DNA from 2 places in the Nocardioides sp. YIM B13467 genome. Region 2 is predicted to be linked to the other one. Evidence: riboswitches for the same ligand, from Rfam matches in the RefSeq annotation. Region 2 holds a riboswitch; the other holds the start of a gene.
What was found. A riboswitch is a leader RNA that binds a small molecule or an ion and turns the genes downstream of it on or off. The one in region 2 is predicted to bind thiamine pyrophosphate.
Positions count from the first base shown of each region.

Region 1 (3,848 bases), on a different contig from region 2:
GGTGGCGGCGGCGAGGACGCAGGCGGCGGCGAGGGCCATGCCGTAGTTGTCGGAGCCCGGACGGGACAGCAGTCGCAGGATGACGACGGGGAGGGTGGGGCGCTCCTCGCGGACGAGGAAGGACGTCGCGCCGAACTCCCCCAGCGACGCTGCGAACGCGAACCCGGAGGAGGCGAGGAGCGGCTTCCAGATGGCAGGTACGTCCACGGTCATGACCGCGCGCAACGGCCCGGCACCGAGCCCGGCGGCGGCCTGACGGAGGCGGTCGTCGACCGATCCCAGCACCGGCACCAACGTCCTCACCACCAGGGGCAGCGCGACGAGGGCCTGCGCCAGCGGCACCAGCCACGGCTCGTCGCGGAAGTCGAGCGGGGCCGACCCTAGGGTCAGGTAGAGCCCGAGCCCCAGCGTGACGGCGCTGACCCCGAGCGGCACCATGAACAGCCCGTCCAGGACGGAACGCACCCGCCGCTCGGCCACCGAACGGGACCGGCGCGTCACCGCGAACGCCACCAGCAGCCCGAGGGCCAGCGCGACCAACGAGGCTTGCACCGCGACCGCCAGCGAGGTCATCAGCGCGGTCGTGGCCGGCACCGGCAGCGGTGGGTCGAACCCGGGAGTCTGCAGGGCCGTGTAGTTCCGGAGACTCCACCGGTCGTCGTCTCGCAGCGACCCGAGCAGCAGGGCGAGCAGCGGCCCGGCGACCAGCAGCACCAGCACCGACGTCGACAACAGGGCCGGGATGTCTCGCAGCGAGACCCGCCGGCGGCGTACGACGACCCGGGACTGCGCGGGATCAGGCACCGAGCGCAGCCGGCCGGCCACGACCAGCAGCCCGATGACGACCACCAGCTGGAGCACCGACAGCACCGCGGCACCGGGAAGGTCGAACAGGGTGAAGGTCAGCTTGTAGATCTCAGTCTCGATGCTGTTGTAGCGCACTCCGCCGAGGGTGAGCACGATCCCGAACGCGGTCGCGCAGAAGAGGAAGACCACCGACGCCGCGGAGACGATCGCGGGACGCAGCGCCGGCAGCGTGATCGTCAGCAGGACCCGCGCCGGTGAGGCGCCCAGCGCGGCAGCGGCCTCCCCGGGACGCGGGTCGAGCGACTCCCAGGCCGCGCCGACCGCGCGGATCACCACCGAGGCGTTGAAGAACACCAGCCCGAGGATGATCGCGGTCGGAGTCCCGTCGAGCCCCAACCCGGCCAGCGGCCCGGCCTCGCCGATGAGCTCGCGGAAGGCGACCCCGACGACGACGGTGGGGAGCACGAACGGCACCAGCAGTCCCGCCCGGATGACCCGCTGCATCGGAAAGCTCAGCCGATAGAGCGCGAACGCGGCCGGCAGCCCGAGCGCGACGCTCAGCACCGTTGCCAGCCCCGAGGACCACAGCGTGAACCAGAGCGCCCGCTGGATCTCCGGGCGCCCCAGGATCCTGGTCACGACCGACGGATCGAAGGATCCTTCGAAGAACAGGCCGCGCTGCACCATCCCGATGACCGGCAGGACGAAGAAGACCGCCAGCACGGCCACCGGGAGGGCGGCGAGCGCGACCAGGGTCCCGATTCGCCGGGTCACAGCACGACGGGTAGAGCTCACTGCGCGATCGTGTCACTCCAGGTCGCCAGCCACGCTTCCCGGTTCTCGTCGATCTCCTCGGGCTCGACCGAGAGCGGCGAGGTCGGCTGCTGCGCGAACTTCGCCCAGTCGGCGGGCAGCTCGACACCGGAGGAGACGGGGAACACGTACATGCTCTCCGGCAGCGCCCCCTGCACGCTGTCGGAGAGCATGAAGTCGATCAGCGCCTTGGCGCCCTCGGGGTGGTCGGCGCCCTCGAGCACGCCGGCGTACTCGACCTGTCGGAAGCAGGTGTCCAGCAGCGCCTTGGTCGTCGTCTTGCCGTCCTTGACGGTGAAGGCCGGCGAGGAGTCGTACGACACGACGATCGGTCGCGTCCCCTTGCCGCCGCCCTGGGTGAAGTCTGAGTAGTAGGCCTGGTCCCAGCCGTCGACGACCTTGGTGCCGTTGTCCATCAGCTTGCCCCAGTAGTCGGCCCAGCCGTCCTCGCCGTACTCGGCGACGGTCGCCAGCAGGAACGCCATCCCCGGTGTCGACGTCGCCGCGCCGGGGGTCACGAAGAGATCCTTGTACGCAGGCTCGGCCAGGTCGTCGAGCGACTCCGGCGGCGCCAGCTTCTTGGCCGCGAACCACTCGGTGTCGATGTTGACGCACACGCTGCCGTTGTCGACCGGGGTGAGGAAGTGCTCCTCGTCGCCCGGAAGGTTGAACTCGTCGACCCCGGCCGGGACCGTCTCCGGCGTGTAGGCCTCCAGCGCGCCCTGGTCGATCGCGCGGCTGGCGAAGGTGTTGTCGACGCCGAAGACCGCGTCACCGTCGGGGTTGCCGGTGTCCATGGCGACCTTGGTGGTCAGCTCGCCACCGTCGCCCGCGTGCCGGATCTCGGCGGTGTAGCCGGTCTTCTCGGTGAACTCGGCCAGCACCTCCTTCGGCAGCGTGAAGCTGTCGTGGGTCAGCAGCACGACCGACTTGTCGTCGGAACCGCTCGACGGCTCGGCGTCCGGCTCGGCGGGGCTGCCCCCGCACGCGGACAGCAGCAGCGCCGAGATAGCAGTGGCAGCGATGGCAGGCGTACGCATGCGCATTCCTGACTCCCTTCGCCGGTATCAACCGGAGCAGGTTCGGAGGGTCTGCGGCGCTGTTCGCCGCACTCTCAGGCCTTCCGGCCTCCCCTGTCTGTTCCCGCCAACACTACTGGTTGCGAGAATCCACCCATGACCGACGTCGCCCTCTCGTCCTTCGACGACCTCTCCCCGAAGACCGCGTACGCCCTGTGGCGACTGCGCCAGGAGGTCTTCATCGTCGAGCAGGACTGCCCCTACCTCGATCTGGACGGCCGCGATCTCGAGCCCGGGACGCGTCACGTGGTGCTGACCGACGGCGACCAGCTCGCCGGCACCGCCCGCATCCTCGACGACGGCGACGTGTGGCGGATCGGCCGCGTCGTCCTCGCCCCCACCCACCGCGGCCAAGGCCTGGCGGACGTGATCATGAAGGCCGCCGTCGAGGCCGTCACTGACCGCGATGTCGTCCTCGACGCTCAGACGCCGCTGGCCGGCTGGTACGCCAAGTTCGGGTTCGTGAAGGACGGCGAGGAGTTCCTCGAGGACGGCATCCCGCACACCCCGATGCGGCTCACCCGGTGACGGGGGCGAACAGGACGCTGGTCTCGGTCTCCTCGCGGGTTGCCTGACCGCGGGCGGCCAACAGCTCGAGGTGGGCCTTGGTCTCCATGACCGCGAGGCCGGCGTTGAAGTAGTCGAGCTCGGCGAAGGCACGCTCGTGGCGGGTCCAGCCGAGGTCGTTGGCGACCTCGAGCGCCGAGCGCCGACCGGCCTTCAGCGACGCCAGCGACTGGGCGAGCCGCGACTCGTGGTGGGCCAGGAGCTCGTCGACGCGGGCGTGCGACGACGAGGCGACCGGCCCGTGGGCGGGGAGAAGTCGCAGGTCGGGCAGGGTGCGGACCTTGGTCAGCGAAGCCATGAAGTCGCCCAACGGGTCGATGACCGGCACCGGCTCGAAGCCGATCGACGGCGTGATCGTGGGCAGCACGTGGTCGCCGGCGAAGAGGACCGAGCCGGCCAGATCGGCATAGACGTAATGGCCCTGGGTGTGTCCGGGGGTGTGCACGGCGTCGAGGCCGCGACCGGCCACATCCAGGCGTACGTCGCCTTCGAGCCACTGGTCGGGCATCCGCCAGTGGGACAGTTCGGGTGCGGGCGGCGGGTTGGCGGCCCAGAGCTCGGCCAGCTCGTGCGCACCGGCGT
Region 1 is NZ_JBHZPJ010000019.1:71,645-75,492, reverse strand. Features, by position in the region: gene ACFX43_RS04875 (ABC transporter permease) at 1-1,581, opposite strand, end outside; gene ACFX43_RS04870 (thiamine ABC transporter substrate binding subunit) at 1,599-2,660, opposite strand; TPP riboswitch at 2,657-2,765, opposite strand; gene ACFX43_RS04865 (GNAT family N-acetyltransferase) at 2,796-3,227, shown strand; gene ACFX43_RS04860 (MBL fold metallo-hydrolase) at 3,217-3,848, opposite strand, start outside.
Region 1: linked by a shared signal. The riboswitch ahead of ACFX43_RS04870 (thiamine ABC transporter substrate binding subunit) and the one ahead of ACFX43_RS16380 (thiamine phosphate synthase) in region 2 are both predicted to bind thiamine pyrophosphate.

Region 2 (3,848 bases):
CCGACGCCGGCGTCGAGCACGACCGGCACGGACACGGCGGCGACGACCGCCTCGATCGCGTACGGGTTCAGCAGTCCCAGCCCCGAACCGATCGGCGAGCCGAGCGGCATCACCGCCGCGCAGCCGGCGTCCTCGAGCCGGCGGGCGAGGACGGGGTCGTCGGTGGCGTACGGAAGGACCGTGAAGCCCTTGCGCACCAGCTGCTCGGCGGCCTCGACGAGCTCGACGGCGTCTGGCATCAGCGAGGTCTCGTCGCCGATCACCTCCAGCTTGACCCAGTCCGTGTCCAGCGCCTCGCGGGCGAGCTCGGCGGTCAGCACCGCCTCGCGTGCCGAGAGGCAGCCCGCGGTGTTGGGCAGGATCGGCACCTTCGCTGCGCGCAGCGTCTCGAGCAGCCCACCGGAGGCCGTCGAGGACGTACGCCGCATCGAGACCGTCACCAGACCGGGCTCGGCCGCGTCGATCACGTCGGGGAGCAGGGCCAGGTTGGGCAAGCCACCGGTGCCGAGGAAGAGGCGTGAGGACAGCTCGCGCCCGGCGATCTTCAAGATGCTGCTCATCCGCCCTGCACCGCCGTCACGATCTCGACGACGTGACCGTCCTGGAGCTGCCATCGCGCCCAGTCGTCGCGCGGCACGATCTCCTCGTCGACGGCGACGGCGATGCCGCTCGGCCGCCGGTCACCGGTCCTGGCCTCGAGCAGGTCGGCAACGGTGCCACTGACCTCCATCGGCTCGCTGTTCACGATGATCTTCATCCGTCCTCCTTCATCCGGAACCGGCGCGGATCGACCGCGGGCTCCACTGACCCTGTCTCGATGTGATCGGCCACCAGCTGCGCGATGAGCGGCGCGAGCAGGACACCGTTGCGGTAGGCACCCGCGGCGAGCACGACGCCCGGCTCGTGGGTCGGGCCGACCAGGGGGAGGTTGTCGGCGGTCCCCGGGCGGTCCCGCGAGGTCACCTCCACCACGCTCGCGCGGTCGAGCGCCGGCACGACCCGGCGGGCGGAGTCGAGCAGCCGCCACACGCCCTCGACGGTCGGCTGCAGCGGACCGTCGCGCTCCTCGGTGGTGGCCCCGATGACCACCTCGTCGCTGTCGATCCGCGGCACCACGTAGATCTGCTCGCCGTGCGCCCAGGCCCGCACCGTCCGCTCCACCGGTTCCTGCGTCCGCACCCGCACGACATCTCCGCGCACCGGGCGGATGAGGGAGGAGTACGGAGCGGGGAGGTTCACCCCCGTGGCGATGACGGTGACGTCAGCGACTGTGTCGGTCTCGACACGGTCGCCGACCCGATCGAGCAACGCCGCGACAACGGCACGCGGGTCGACCGAATGGTCCTCGGCGAGGAAAGCCCCACCGGCGACCCGGCCGAGTCCGGGTTCGCGGGCGAGCAGCTCGCGGCGTACGAGTCTCTCGTAGGAGACCCCGGCGAGATCGAGCACCGAGAGCTGCCGCTCGACCTGCTGGACGTCCCCGGCATCGACACCGACCAGCAGCGTCCCGCGGGTGTGCACGGGCACCCCGAGCCGGGCGGCGAAGTCGGGCCAGAGCGCGAGGGAGGACAGGCAGAGCCGGGTCAGCTCCTCCTCGCCGTACCAAGCCTCACCGGCTGGGCTGAGCATGCCGGCCGCGGCGTACGACGCTCCCGAGCCCGGCGCCGGATCGACCACCGTGACCTCGTGCCCACGGCGGATCAGCTCGTCGGCAACGGACAGCCCGACGATCCCGGCACCGAGGATCCGCACGCGCATCAGCCGACCGCTTCCACGAGCTCCTTCGCGGCCTGGAGTGGGTCGGGTTGTCGCCAGAGCCCGCCGATCACGGCGACCCCGTGGGCACCGGCGGCACGTACGGCACCGGCGGACTCTCCCGAGATCCCGCCGATCGCGATCAGCGGCAGGAGACCCGCTGCGGCCGAGACGGCGTCGACGCCCAGCGGATCGGGAAGCCCGGCCTTGGAGGTGGTGGCGAAGACCGGTCCGAAGCCGGCGTAGTCAGCGCCCGCGGCGGCAGCCGCCTCGACCGCGGCACGGTCGCGGCAGGTCGCGCCGACGAGAAGACCCGGAGCGACCGCGTCGGCCATCCGCCGAGCCTCGGCCAGCGGCAGGTCGGAGGCACCGAGGTGGACGCCGTGCGCACCGGCAGCGAGCGCCACGTCGAGACGGTCGTCGACGACCACACAGGCGTCGTACGTCCCGACCCGCTCGATCACGGCCGCGGTCAGAGCGAGCAGCTCGCGGGTCGTCGCTGCCTTGTCGCGCACCTGGAAGCCGGCGACGCCGAGCTCCGCGAAGGCAGGCAGCAGCGCGAGATCTTCGCTCGAGGAGACCAGGCAGAAAATACGTGGAAGAGGCACAACCAATCACTTCCTTCGCCGGCATGATCCGGATCAGGTGTAACGGTCGGAGCGGCCTTAGCTCCCTCTCAGCCCGCTGCCGCGGACTCCCGTGTGGACGTCTCCGACCATAGCGCGCACCACCGAGAACCCCCAGCCCTAGGCCCATCCAGCGGGATACCTCTGGTAGGCCGAGATCCGCGGCGCCGTCGCCCCTGACCCCCGCGACGAGCCGATCGTGTCGATCGACGATCGCGGCGCGCGAAGGTCTGGCGCCGCGATGTGACGTGCCCTACAGTCTTCCCTGAGCGATTGATTCTGCCGATACAAGTGTTGATTCGATCAAAAACGATCACTCAGGCCGTGTCGGCCCGACCTCGACTTCGGAGCGAAGACATGCAGACGACGTCCATCACCACGCCCGACACCAAGCTCGCAACCGGGTTCTCCCGGCGCAGCGTCCTGGGCTCCGCCGCCGCAGTGGGCGGGGCAGCCCTGGGCATCGGCGCCCTCACCGCCGGCGCCACCCCGGCGCGGGCAGCCGGCCAGCGCACCATGGTCAACCAAGCCTTCGAGGCGCACGAGATCGTCCGCATCGGGCTGATCGGCCTCGGGAACCGCGGCTTCGGCATGGCCCGTGGCTGGGCCGACATCCCCGGCGCGCAGGTGGTCGCGGTGTGCGACATCCGCGCCGACCGCGCCACGCGGGTGGCCGACGACCTCGTCGCGCGCGGCAAGACCCGCCCCAAGGAGTACGGCGGCAAGCGTGGCTCCTTCAAGCAGATGCTCGACCGCGAGGAGCTCGACCTCATCTACATCGCCACCCCCTGGGAGTTCCACTACGACCAGGCGCGGACCTCGATGCTGGCCGGCGCGCACGTCGCCGTCGAGCTGCCGATCGCCACGCAGCTCAACGAGCTGTGGGACCTCGTCAACACCTCCGAGATGACCCGGAAGCACCTGCTGCTCGCCGAGAACTGCAGCTACGGCCGCAACGAGCTGGCGATGCTCAAGATGGCGCACGAGGGGGTCTTCGGCGACATCACCCACGGCGCCGGCGGCTACCTGCACGATCTGCGAGCCCTGCTGTTCAACGACGGCTACTACACCGACGACTGGCGGCGCCTGTGGCACACCCGCAGCACCGCCAGCTTCTACCCGATGCACGGCCTGGCGCCGATCGCTGCCGCGATGGACGTCAACCGCGGCGACCGAGCCGTCACGCTGGCCGCCACCGCGACCGCGCCGCGGGGCCTGGCCGACTACCGCGAGCGCTTCGTCCCCCGCGACCACCGGTCGTGGAAGGAGGAGTACATCAACGGCGACCGCATCAGCTGCGAGATCACCACTTCCGGGGGTCGCACCATCAGCGCCGAGCACAACGTGAGCCAGCCCCGGCCCTACAGCCGCATCAACAGCATCGAGGGCAGCCGCGGCCTGTTCGAGGACTACGTCGGCGGCGACTCGACCGGCGCCCGCGTCTACGCCGAGCCGCTGCACAGCGGC
Region 2 is NZ_JBHZPJ010000046.1:1,943,504-1,947,351, forward strand. Features, by position in the region: gene ACFX43_RS16365 (thiazole synthase) at 1-560, opposite strand, end outside; gene thiS (sulfur carrier protein ThiS) at 557-757, opposite strand; gene ACFX43_RS16375 (FAD-dependent oxidoreductase) at 754-1,758, opposite strand; gene ACFX43_RS16380 (thiamine phosphate synthase) at 1,758-2,363, opposite strand; TPP riboswitch at 2,357-2,466, opposite strand; gene ACFX43_RS16385 (Gfo/Idh/MocA family protein) at 2,739-3,848, shown strand, end outside.